DNA from 4 places in the Metabacillus sediminilitoris genome. Region 3 is predicted to be linked to each of the others. Evidence: riboswitches for the same ligand, from Rfam matches in the RefSeq annotation. Region 3 holds a riboswitch; each other region holds the start of a gene.

Evidence for each region. A riboswitch is a leader RNA that binds a small molecule or an ion and turns the genes downstream of it on or off. The one in region 3 is predicted to bind cobalamin.
Region 1: it holds a riboswitch for cobalamin, as region 3 does, so the genes downstream of both, metE (5-methyltetrahydropteroyltriglutamate--homocysteine S-methyltransferase) here and GMB29_RS13200 (ABC transporter substrate-binding protein) in region 3, are expected to answer to the same signal.
Region 2: it holds a riboswitch for cobalamin, as region 3 does, so the genes downstream of both, GMB29_RS07015 ((2Fe-2S) ferredoxin domain-containing protein) here and GMB29_RS13200 (ABC transporter substrate-binding protein) in region 3, are expected to answer to the same signal.
Region 4: it holds a riboswitch for cobalamin, as region 3 does, so the genes downstream of both, GMB29_RS10820 (ABC transporter substrate-binding protein) here and GMB29_RS13200 (ABC transporter substrate-binding protein) in region 3, are expected to answer to the same signal.

Annotation. Positions count from the first base shown of each region.
Region 1 is NZ_CP046266.1:2,973,167-2,976,342, forward strand. Features, by position in the region: gene metE (5-methyltetrahydropteroyltriglutamate--homocysteine S-methyltransferase) at 1-1,265, opposite strand, end outside; cobalamin riboswitch at 1,407-1,598, opposite strand; gene GMB29_RS14065 (DUF2179 domain-containing protein) at 1,946-2,521, shown strand; gene GMB29_RS14070 (hypothetical protein) at 2,667-3,071, shown strand; gene GMB29_RS27710 (hypothetical protein) at 3,168-3,176, shown strand, end outside.
Region 2 is NZ_CP046266.1:1,439,470-1,442,645, forward strand. Features, by position in the region: gene GMB29_RS07010 (GNAT family N-acetyltransferase) at 140-379, opposite strand; cobalamin riboswitch at 729-927, shown strand; cobalamin riboswitch at 1,107-1,296, shown strand; gene GMB29_RS07015 ((2Fe-2S) ferredoxin domain-containing protein) at 1,423-1,803, shown strand; gene cobJ (precorrin-3B C(17)-methyltransferase) at 1,849-3,176, shown strand, end outside.
Region 3 is NZ_CP046266.1:2,789,217-2,792,392, reverse strand. Features, by position in the region: gene GMB29_RS13205 (FecCD family ABC transporter permease) at 1-614, opposite strand, end outside; gene GMB29_RS13200 (ABC transporter substrate-binding protein) at 577-1,569, opposite strand; cobalamin riboswitch at 1,715-1,911, opposite strand; gene cobT (nicotinate-nucleotide--dimethylbenzimidazole phosphoribosyltransferase) at 1,970-3,037, opposite strand; gene GMB29_RS13190 (cobyric acid synthase) at 3,038-3,176, opposite strand, start outside.
Region 4 is NZ_CP046266.1:2,281,446-2,284,621, forward strand. Features, by position in the region: gene GMB29_RS10810 (amidohydrolase) at 1-388, opposite strand, end outside; gene GMB29_RS10815 (RNA chaperone Hfq) at 759-887, shown strand; SAM riboswitch class I at 1,033-1,140, shown strand; cobalamin riboswitch at 1,537-1,746, shown strand; gene GMB29_RS10820 (ABC transporter substrate-binding protein) at 1,937-3,176, shown strand, end outside.

The DNA of each region.
Region 1 (3,176 bases), 180 kb from region 3:
CGATTTTCATGTAATTCTTTTCTTTCAGCAGCATCAATACGTGTTGCAGAAAAGCTTTTAAGATTTTTCAATTTTTCTTTTACATCTTTTACGTTTCGATGGGCAGAATTTTTTAGAGAACGTATGGAATGATCATGCTGATCCAGTTCAGTAACAGATATTTTTTTATTTACAAAATTTGTTAACAGTACAACTTCTTCTAATTTTTCATCTGCAAATGAGAGTCCATTTTTCACTTGAGTGTCTAAGTAGTGCTCATTTTTTACAGTTACTGGAACATGTAGCAGGCTACATGATGGTTGAATAAATAGACGTTCTTCATCAATGAATTCCGTAAGAGTTGAAAGTAATGTTGATTTTTCCACCAGATTAGCTTTCCAAATATTACGACCGTCAATGACACCTGCAAACAAGACTTTATCACTTGGGAATCCATGTTTCTTGATTTGTTCGAGATTGCCCCCGTCATCATGTACAAAATCAAGACCGATACCTTGCACAGGTAATTGAATAATTTCCTCATAAAATTCAATTTTTTCAAAATAGGTTTGAAGGATAATATTTACATCCTTTAGACCTTCATGAAAAACAGTGTAAACTTCTTTAAACTCATTGATTAAATCTTTCTCAACATTCTTAACTAAAATAGGTTCATCAATTTGAATCCATTTTGCCCCAGCATCCTTAAGCTGATTAAATACCTCAAGATACAACGGAATTAACGAATGTAATAACTCCGCTTTTTGTTGCTCATTATATCCTTTAGATAAAGATAATAAGGTAATTGGACCAAGAATAACTGGTTTTCCATTAATACCTAACTTTTCTTTTGCTTCTTGAAATAATGATAATATACGATTTTCTAGTAATCTAGGTTTTGCGTGCTCTAGCTCAGGTACAATATAATGATAGTTCGTATTAAACCACTTCGTCATTTCTGCAGCCACTTTACCTTTGCTGCCTCTTGCAATCTCAAAATATGTTTTTAGTGTTACGTTTTGCACTTCATTTTTAAATCGCTCAGGTATTAAACCAAACATAACGGCAGTATCTAATACTTGATCATAGTAGCTAAAATCCCCAATTGGAATGAGATCGATTCCTTTTTCTTGTTGTTTTTCAAGATGTGATAAGCGTATTTTTACCATTTCATTGTTGAACTGTTCTTCATTTATTTGATCTGACCAAAATAATTCTAAAACCCTTTTCCACTCGCGGTTCTCACCAATTCTTGGATAACCTATATTTGAATTTTTTATTTTCATCTTATTTACTCCTCCATGTCAATTTATCCAACAAAAAAGCCTCTCTAATGAATAGAGAGACGATTGATAGACATAATTAACTAGAGTTGAAATAAATCGATTTTTTCAACATGACCACCACTCTCCCTATTTCGCGTAGGTAATAAGTGCATACAATAGGCAGGTCTCCTGACTTAGGTTCCTCACTTCATATCCCTTCCCATTTCTTTATGAAACAGTGGTTTATGATAAGAAGCTCCCCTTTACAGTGGCGCGACCGTGTCGGAATTACACCGACTTCCCTTTTAAGTTAAAAGAATTTAATCATTTAACACCCATTGCCTGAACATTATTAAATTTTGAAATATTAAAACTTGAGGTTTAGATTATACCATTTTTCGAGATTAAGCAAGGTTTTTCTAATAATATTTTTCAATTTTAAGATTTGTCCCTATGCGAAAGACCATTATTCGTACAAAATAAAATAAGTAAAAATACACTTGTTAAAATGACTAGTTTTTTATTAAATGAATATAAATATTAATTCACTTGTTTTTACAATAAATTATTAGTATGATCTTAGGACTTTAATGCTATAAAAAAGAGTAATCTATGTAGATCTGCTTTTGAAGTTCTAGCATTTTTTCCAATTCATTTAAATGTAATATGTGTTCATTATTACATAAAGAAGGGGTTATTCCATCGTGTTATTAGAAGCTTTATTGATTTTTATCCTTCAGCTAATTTATGTACCAATTTTAACGATTAGGACAATTCTTCTTGTAAAAAACCAAACAAAGTCAGCAGCTGGCGTCGGTTTGTTAGAAGGAATCATTTATATCGTTAGCTTAGCAATCGTTTTTCAAGATCTATCTAATTTATATAACATCATTGCTTATGTTGTAGGTTTCAGTATTGGCTTACTATTAGGCGGCATGCTGGAAAGAAAATTAGCCATTGGTTTTATTACCTATCAAGCTAATATTCTTAATAAAAATCTTGACCTTATAAATGCGTTACGTACAGCTGGTTTTGGTGTTACTGTTTTTGAAGGAGAAGGCATCAATACAGTACGCTATCGATTAGATATCGTTGCAAAGCGGTCTCGAGAAAATGAGCTACTGGAAATAATTAACAGTTATGAACCCACAGCATTTCTAATGTCGTATGAGATACGATCTTTCAAAGGCGGCTATTTAACAAAGTCGATGAAAAAGAGAGCAATCTCATTTAGAAAGCAAAAGGAAAAAATGATCGTCCAAAAAGAACAGCAATAGAAAATTTGGTAAATTCTCAAAGTAAAAAAAGCAAACAAGTGATTCATCTTGTTTGCTTTTTTAGGCATTTGCCGTGGCACTCCGCACTCACCTACATACACATATATGGATTTCATCCAATTAAAAATTAAGGAGTGTTTCCTTCATGAATCCATATGGTCCTTATAATCACTTTTATCCGCTGCAAGATAATCAATATATTCATTATCAAGCTGATCCTTATCTTCCATACCAAGCCAATGTTGATTCCTTTAGACAGCCACCAGCAGTTGAAAGAAGACTATCAGCACTTGAAAGACAAAATGAACGACAAGCAAGAGAATTAACAAGACTTAATAATGAAGTGAAAAGACAAAATGAAGAGAATAACCGCATGAATAGAGAAATTAATAGAATAAACCGCGAAATCAACCGTTTAAATGACCAAGTAACACAAATAAATGAAAGAGTTGAACAACATACACGTCGTCTCAATCGATTAAATCAACGACTTCGTGCTGTTGAACAAAAATTCAGTCTACCATTTACTCCAGGTGAAGGTGGATTTTAGGACAAAGCTTGCGACATAAAGACAGTTTCTATAATAAATAAAAACCTCCTCATTGGGCAAATTAGTGATGAAACTACCTGAGGGGAGGTAAGCAAGATGACAAAC
Region 2 (3,176 bases), 1.3 Mb from region 3:
TCAGCTAAGTGGGAAATAGAGACGAGATTTTTATAGTAAATATTTTTGAAAGCTATATAAATAAAACTTTAATCAAAAATCGAGGCACGCATAATGTCCCGTTTCTATTTTTCTTTTAATCTTGATCGTTCGATTTGGATTAAATCGAAAGTCGAAATGCCTTTACAACCACACCATCATTCGCTGGTTCAAAATCGTGTTGCGGGTGTCGTTCAAAACCAATTCGTTCATATAATTTCATGGCGCTTTTCATAAAGTCTGCAGTATGGAGTACAATCGCATCAAACCTTTTTTCCTTCGTTCGTTTTATACATTCATGAACCAATGCTTGCGCAACTCCTTTTCCGCGAGCTTCTGGAGTAACAGCGAGCAATCTAATCTCAAAATAATCAAGCTCATAATTGTTACTTCAGAAACGCCGTATTCAAAGCTTAAATATTTGAGTTGAGCTCCCAGAATGATAGGTCATCGATCATCATTTTATAATCCACAATAAATTTTTTCCTGTATTTTATTTACCATATAAACACACCCTTTCTGTTTCATTATGGTCAAATTTTTCAAAACTTAACTAAGCTGTGGCGATGAAAATATACTAGAATAATAACTTTATCTTGTTTAAGATCTACAAGTTTTTTACCTATTTACTAATTATACATTGAAAAATATCTAAAGTCCCTATATGATAAAAGTTGTTGATTTAAAAGATACTTTTCAAAAAATTCAATATAAAAGCAGTAAATTAAGATGCCTAATAGGCTTAATAGGGAATCTGGTAAAATTCCAGAACTGTCCCCGCAACTGTAAGTGTGGACGAAATAAGTTGACCACTGTATATGGTGCTTTTAACAAAAGGTGCGTATATGGGAAGGACTTAAAGTAGGGTGAAGCACAAGTCAGGAGACCTGTCTTAATTTATAAAGTTTCAGTTTCTTCGGGAGGTGAGAAGGTGAGACGATCGCAGCCAAATTATTGCTAGTTTGGAGTGCTTTCGTTATTTGCCTTTTCATCCGCTCAGTTGAACCTGAGCGGATTTTTTGCTTATGCTGTTATTTTTTAAAGTGGACATATTTTGTTAAATCCAGTAATAGGTTAAGATGAGTAATTTAATAGTTTGAGAGAAAGGTGCATAACAATAGCTGTTGTTGTGCTTAATAGGGAAGTCGGTGAAAATCCGACACGGTACCCGCCACTGTTATGGTGAGCTTTTTTACACAATGTCACTGATTCTAATTGGGAAGACGTAAAAAAGCATTGAGCCTTAGTCAGGAGACCTGCCTTTTTTTCATATTGATACCTACGGGCATATAGGTAGACGTGTAATAAAAAATGCTATTTTATTAGCGATATTTTTTATGCACCTCTGCTTAAATAGGGGTGCATTTTTTATTTTCCTAAATTTAATAGATTGGAAGTGTTTAGATGACGACTTGGAACTTAACTCAAACACAGCACCATGTCTTAATATGTAATGGAAGCAGCTGTATGAGAAAGGGTGGCGAGGAAGTCACACAGGCGATCAGGGAGGAAATTACCAACTTAGATATGGATCATAAAATCCATACAACAAGAACCCGTTGTAATGGAAGATGTAAAGATGCTTGTGTTGTTGTGGTCTATCCAGAGGGCGTGTGGTACAAGGCTGCTTCACCTGATTTAGCAAGAGAAATTGTCCAAGATCACCTTGTTGGTGGAAAAGTCGTAGAAGACAGTGTGATTTATACATACGATCAACAGCAGTTTGCTGCTCCTGAATATTCAGAATCTATTGTTGGAATAGAAAAACAAAAAAGCAAGGTTTAGTTTCGTATACGAGAACTTGATACGTTATTAAAGGAGGAATATTCATTGTTAGGAAAGTTACTTGTTATTGGATTTGGGCCTGGAAGTTTTGAACATATGACAAAAAGGGCTCAAGATGCCATACAAGAGAGCGATTGTATTATTGGATACAAAACATATGTTGAACTCATTCAAGATTTATTAACAGATCAAGAGATTATTAGTACTGGAATGTCTGAGGAAGTAAGCCGTGCCCAAGCAGCGGTCCGTCTTGCAGAAGAAGGGAAAACAGTAGCGGTTATTTCAAGCGGTGATGCTGGAGTGTATGGAATGGCCGGACTTGTCTATGAAGTACTGATTGAAAAAGGCTGGAAGGAAGCCACAGGTGTTAGTGTGGAGGTTATTCCAGGAATTTCGGCGATTAATTCCTGCGCCTCCCTATTAGGAGCACCTATCATGCATGATGCTTGCACGATTAGTCTAAGTGATCATTTAACTCCGTGGGATTTAATCGAAAAGCGGATCGATGCAGCGGCACAAGCAGATTTTGTTGTTACACTTTATAACCCAAAAAGCGGCCGCCGGACTAGACAAATTCAAGAAGCACAAAGAATCCTATTAAACTATAGATCACCATCTACACCAGTTGGACTTGTCAAAAGCGCCTATCGTGATCGACAACATATCGTCATTACAGATCTTGAACATATGCTTGATCATGATATCGGGATGCTCACAACCGTTGTAATTGGGAATTCAGCAACTTTTTTATATGACAATAAAATGATCACCCCTAGAGGCTATCAAAGAAAATACACGTTAAGTGCAACTGAGCAACGATTAAAGCCACATGAACGTCTCAGACACGAAAATGAGCCATGGGCGCTTCATAAAGGCATTAATGATATGGTCTTAACCCCAAAAAACAAGACAAAAAAAAATAAAGAAAGCTCGTTACAAATTGCTTTAGAGGCTCTTTCGAAATTGGATCATGTAACAAACAAGTCAACAAACACTAACCAACTACATGTACAACTACCAGTGAATAACACGGTAACCTCCATTTTTGAATTAGCTGTTAGCCCTGGAATTGCCAATAAGAAGTTTACACCACAGCAAATGATGACACTTGCCGAAGTTGTTGGTAGCGAGGGCTCAATGGAATATACACCACACCATCAAATCATTTTAAGAATCCCAACTAGTGAACCAGATGTTATCACGGAAAAGTTAGGTGATGTTGGTTTTCTAGTAGAACCAATCGGTGATGTTTTTCAACTAAAGGCATGTGATTTCTGTGAAGGGGAAAAGAAGGATTCGATCCCGCATGCGGAAGAGCTCCATCAAAAATTAGGCGGACTTGATTTACCTAAGGAGTTAAAAATTGGCTTCAA
Region 3 (3,176 bases):
CCCATTAACCAATATAAAATCTGGCCAATATCCTCACGTGAGCTTAATGCAATGATTAAAGAATTAACTGCACCAATGAAAGAGGTTACGATAATCCCTGCAAGAATAATCGTTTCAATTGAAAGTTTTCGATTTGATAAATGAGTCACTGCAAATACAATCATCATTGCAAAAAAACCACCAATAATTGCGATAAATGGTAATGTGTACGTTCCAAGAAATGGGATTGTTAAATTAAAATAAAGGACAATAACCGCACCTAATGAAGCACCTGAAGAGACACCAATTGTGAATGGATCTGCTAAAGGATTTCGTAATAACCCTTGGAAGGCTGACCCTGCAAGCGATAAAGCAGCACCTACAAAAAACGCTAATAACACTCGAGGTAAACGAATGTCCCAAATGATTTTCTCAGCAATCATTGGAATTTCATCATTAAATAGGCTTATACCAACTAGTTTTGTTGATAAAATATCAATGATCAGTGTAATGGGATAATGGACACTGCTAATAAATAAACCGAGGAGTGCTGTACAAATGACAAACACTCCGCTAAATACATACATCCAAACGATTTTATTTGCCAAAGATTTCCGGATAAATGAGCTTTGCAAGTGTTTCAACCCCATCAATTAATCTTGGACCTGGTCTCGTTACAGTATCATTATTTACATCAAATACCTGTTCGTTCTTTATTGCAGGCATTTCCCCCCAACCAGAGCGACTTAATACTTGGTCTGCAGGCTTTTCAATATAGTATCCATAAGTTGTAATGATAACATCAGGATTCAATGTCACAATTTCTTCTTCCGTCATTTTCACCCAGCCGGTTTGTTCACCAGCCGTATTGATTGCATTAATTGACTCTAACATTTCATGAAGGAACGTATTCTGCCCTGTTGTAAAAATATCAGGAGCAGGTGATACTTCAACCCATACTTTTTTCTTTTTCGTTACAGCTTTTGCTTTTTCTTGTATTTCAGCTAAGCGGTCCTTCATATCTTTCACAATGCGATCAGCCTCGTCTTTAGCTCCCGTTACTGTGCCAATTAAAGAAATTGAATTGTACACATTTTCAAATGATTCTGCACTCCCAATAACAATGACCTCAATACCAGCATCTTTAAATTGCTTTAATATATCTGGATTGTTCTCATGTTGAAAGTCTGTTACTAATGCAAGGTCAGGCTGAAGTGCCAAAATTTTCTCTACATTTAATTGTTGGTCTCCGATCTTTTCAATCTTTTCCGCTTCAGCAGGATAATTACTGTAATTATCAACACCAATAAGCTTATCACCTTGACCTAGTGCAAAGGTAATTTCAGTATTACTTGGGATCACGGATACAATTGTTTGCGGTTCTGACTCAATTGTAACTTCTTTCCCTGTACCATCTGTAACAGTAACAGGGAATGCCGATTCTTTTTTTTCATTATTCAACTCTGTAGATTCTTTCGCGGTTTCCGTCTTATCTGCTTTGTCTTCGACATTTCCACACCCGATTGTGAAAATCATCGTCAAGGCAAGCATAATGACAAAGAACAGCGATTTCCTTTTTAGTGATGTCATTCTCAACCACTCCTTAATTTTTTATGAATACAAAAAAACGCCTATTCACATGGAAAAGGCGATAAATGCAAAAAGAAAATAGTGGTTTCTATGTAAGTGATTAGAAGACACCAGCATTTTAAAGCCACCCTTTTCCTCGAAGGATACTTTTACGAAACAATAGGCAGGTCTCCTGGCTTACGTATCATCATAATAGCTAACCCTTCCCATATCATTTAATACAGTGGGTGTATGAAGCTACATTCAACGTTTACAGTGGCGGGACCGCGTTGGAATTTCACCAAACTTCCCTATTATCCTAAAAAATTACTACATTTAAGGACCTATTGTTGAATATTCGTTTTTTTGTAACATGGATTATTATAAAAGAAGATATATAACCTGTAAATGAATATTACTATTATTTGGACGATAACCTTTTATTTGCGATGTTTGCCGATTTAAATGTTTCCATTTCCTTCATCATATTTGTTGCTGCTTTAAGCAATGGATATGAAAGAGCAGCCCCTGTTCCTTCTCCTAATCTCAAGTCAAGATCTAAAAGAGGTGATTTATTAAGGAATGAAAGTGCACGTGAATGACCTTGTTCTTTAGACATATGGCCGGCAATAAGATAATCGTTAATTTTCTCATCTAAAAGAACGGCTAATAGAGCAGCAGACGTGCTAATAAAGCCATCTAAGATGACTGGAATTCTCCGTTCAGCAGCCTTTATCATGGCTCCAGTCATTCCAGCAATCTCAAGTCCGCCTACTTTTGATAAAATATCGATTGCATTTTTTTGTTTCGGTTTTCTATCCTTAATTGCATTCATAATGACTGTTACTTTCTTTTTTCTTTCCTCTTCAGATATGCCTGTACCTAAACCTACAACTTCCTCAACAGGGCTGTCTGTAATAACTGATACAATCGCACTCGCTGTTGCTGTGTTACCGATTCCCATTTCGCCAAGAATAATACAATTTGCTCCATCATTAATAATATGTTCTACCATTTCCATTCCAATGATGATCGCTTGATAAACCTCATCCTCTGTCATGGCATTTTCAAATGCATAATTGTTGGTTCCGTATTTAACCTTTTTCTGTAGCAGCTTTTCATGATTAATATCTACGGCAACCCCAATATCAACTATTTTTAGTAGAGCATTTATTTGTTTAGAAAAGACATTTATGGCTGCACCGCCATTTAAAAAGTTATGTACCATTTGAGCAGTTACTTCTTTTGGATAGGCAGATACACCCATGTCACTTATACCGTGGTCAGCAGCAAATACAACAATACCTGGACGGCTAACTTCCGGATAAAGTTGATTTGTTATTCCTGATAACTGAATAGCTAAGTCTTCTAATTTACCTAAACTTCCAATCGGCTTTGTTAAGCTATTAACATAGTCTCGTGCTTCCTGAAGTTTTTCTTGACTTGGCTTTTGGATCGAATGAAGCGAAGTTTGAATAATGTTATTCATTTATTGTCTCTCTTTTCCTTTAGGGTATTGTTCAATGATTTTATGTAGACGATCGATATCAATAGCATCTCTTACAGTGTTAGCTAAGCGGTGAAAATCACTTAATTGTTTATCAACATATGATTCTCGATTTAAACTA
Region 4 (3,176 bases), 510 kb from region 3:
GAATATGCATATCTTTAAAGGATGGAAGCAGGAGCATTCCTTTTGCGTCATAGCAATCAATATTTCTTTTATAATCTGCCTTTGTATCTAGTATTTTAGTAATTTTACCTTTATCAATTTGAATATTACGTAATACACTTTCGGTTGCAACTACCTCACCATTTTCAAACTTATATCCACTTTCCAGTCGAACATTCAATAACATATAGGAGCTGTTTTTTGAGGGTTTCTTGCTGTGATGTTTATTACTTTTTTCTCCTGCACTAGCTGTTTCTGGAGCGATTAAACCCATCGTACCAGTTACACCTAAAATAGCGGAAGCGCTTCCAATTTTACAAGCATTTCCTAAAAATTTTCTGCGAGACAAACCTATGTTTTCTTGATTCATCTGGAAAATCCTCCTCTTATAAACTTGTATGATAGAATGATCATGATAAAAATGATAGAAACTATTGGTCGAAAAATTTTTCTCTTGTTTTAAATGAATTTACATACAAGAAAAATCTGGTAGTAGTTTGGATCTTATTAAGCATTTTAGATTGAAAATCAAACTTATAGCCCATCCTTTAACATAATCACTCCTTGTAAACAATTATAAGGAGTATTAAGGTAAATTGCAATAAAACTTGCATTTTTTTAAGTTAAATTAAGTTTTTTTGTAGTAGGCTGAATACTTAATTAGTATTTGGTAATAGGGGATCATTACTTAAAAGTATCGAAACTGTTTTTTAAGCCCTGTATTATCAAGGTATTATAAGGTGTGTATCTTAAAAGGAGTCCGTATTCTTGGAACAATTGAGGGACACGATAAATACTCCATTATGGTTAAATCTAATGGAAAACAGCAGACTCTTTATAAACATTCTATATTTACAATTGTTAGATAGGGCAGACTCTGTCTTATTTTAATACTTTAATATTGTTGTATAAGCGATATTAAATTGCTTAAGGAAAAAGCACCAAGATAAATATGCTAGCAACTGCTTGTGATTTTCCTAAGAATAAAAGATAAAAAACACAAGAAGTGAACCCCTTTCATTAGAGAGCTGGAGGACTGGCCTTATGAAGCCCGGCAACCATTCAACAACTTTGTTGAAAAGGTGCTAATTCCTGCAAAGCATATTGTTTGACAAATAAGAGAGGTCTTTTGTTTTTGGTAAGGTATAAGCTAAAAGCTAAAAGATTGTCAAGCTTCAATACTTTTTATATAAAAATTTCATACAAAATACGGTGATGGTTGAAGCGGCAGAACAAACGAGAGAAAAGTTGTTCGTGAAAAAGGGATAATAACATAGGTAAGTAAGATATTATGTTAAGCTAAAAACGAGATCTTTTACCAGATCTCGTTTTATATTTTGATTGTCTCTAGTTTGCCTAAGAGGACACAGACTCTTCATATTTACAAATCGTCTGTTGACAACAAGATGTATTAAAACTAACATTAGAGTTGATTTCAGTTGAAATTTTTTAGGTTTATTACAGTAAAAGTCGTAAAGGTTACTTAAATTTTCTATTTTTAGATTAACTTTAAAAATATTATATATCTTGGAAATAGGTGCGAGTTAAAGCATTAAAAAGCTTTATCAGCTTAAAAGGGAAGTCGGTTAAACTCCGGCACGGACCCGCCACTGTAATGGGTATCAGTATGAAATGCTGATTAGTTTCAGAAAAACCACTGGGTTGTACCTGGGAAGGTCTGAACGTTATGCCCTTAGTCAGGAGACCTGCCTATTTTAACATCGCTGTTAGACCTACGGGATTTTAGGGAGGTGGTTAGGATGCTGATAACCAATTGTCTGAATCCATCTCTATATCTAATCGATGATATTGAAATGTTCAGTGATTCCCTTTATTTATCAAAAGAAGCATTTCTGACCTCATGAGCCGGTCAGAAATGCTTTTTTTATTTTTTTACATAACAATGGAGGTTTTCGATATGGTAAAAAACAGTCATCAAAAATACGCCTTAGTTTTTTGGATGGTTTTCTGTAGTCTCATTCTCTCTCTAGCTGGATGCGCGGGAGTGGAAAAGGAAGGAGCTGTAGTTACAGCATCTGACAAGAAAGTAACTCTGGCTTTTCCATGGAGTCCGCAAAGCCTTGACCCACATGGCAGTGATAGTTGGGAAATTATGCGTTCAGGTATGGGGGAAACATTGGTGAAGTTAAATGAAGAATTGAAGCCCACTCCCTGGCTGGCGAAAGAATGGAAGCAAGAAAATGAAACGACATGGGTATTCAAGTTGGAGGACAATGTAAGTTTCCATAACGGGAAAGCAATGGACGCAGCCAGTGTGAAAGAATCATTGCTTAGGTCTTTAAAGAAGGATCAAAAAGCGAAGGATTTATTACAAGTAGAATCAATGGAAGTACTTTCAGAAAACGAATTAAAAATTGTAACGAAACAACCGAATGCGGCTTTGATCGCACATTTAGCCGATCCGTCTACCATCATTGCTGATGTAACGACCATCAAAGATAAAAATAACGATCCTGCGTTTACCGGATCGTTTAAATTTAAACAGTTTAACAAAGATGAATCCCTTGTTGTAGAGAGATATGAAGATTATTGGGGGAAAGAAGCGTTACTGTCAGAAGTAACAATCAAATTTATACCAGATGGAAATACACGATTAATGGCACTGCAATCCGGGGATGTTGACGCTGCAACTGATATTCCTATTGATAATATAACTTTGTTGGAGAAGGACGAGAAATTTGATGTATTCACGGCCCCATCACTTCGGACCCATATGTTGCTTTTTAATATGAGTTCCCCTCTATTTAAGGATGTGGCTCTTCGAAAAGTCATTGATATGTCCATTCCACGTGCAGATATTGTCAAATCGATTATGATGGATCAAGGTACGGAAGCAAAGAGCCCATTCCCAGAAATATTGCCATTCGGTAAAGTGGAGAAGGAAAAAGCAACAGAGTCGATTGAACAATTAATGAAACAGAGAGGGTGGAAGAAAAACGCAGATGCAATGTGGGAAAAGCAAGGGAAACCATTTGAAGTGACGCTGTTAACCTTTCCACAACGACCAGAATTAACCGTCATGGCGGAAACGATTCAAAGTGAATTATTAAATGAAGGGATCAAAGTCAACATTCGTCAGGTGGAGAATATCGATGAGGTGCTAGCAAATGATGATTGGGATTTATCTATGTATAGCA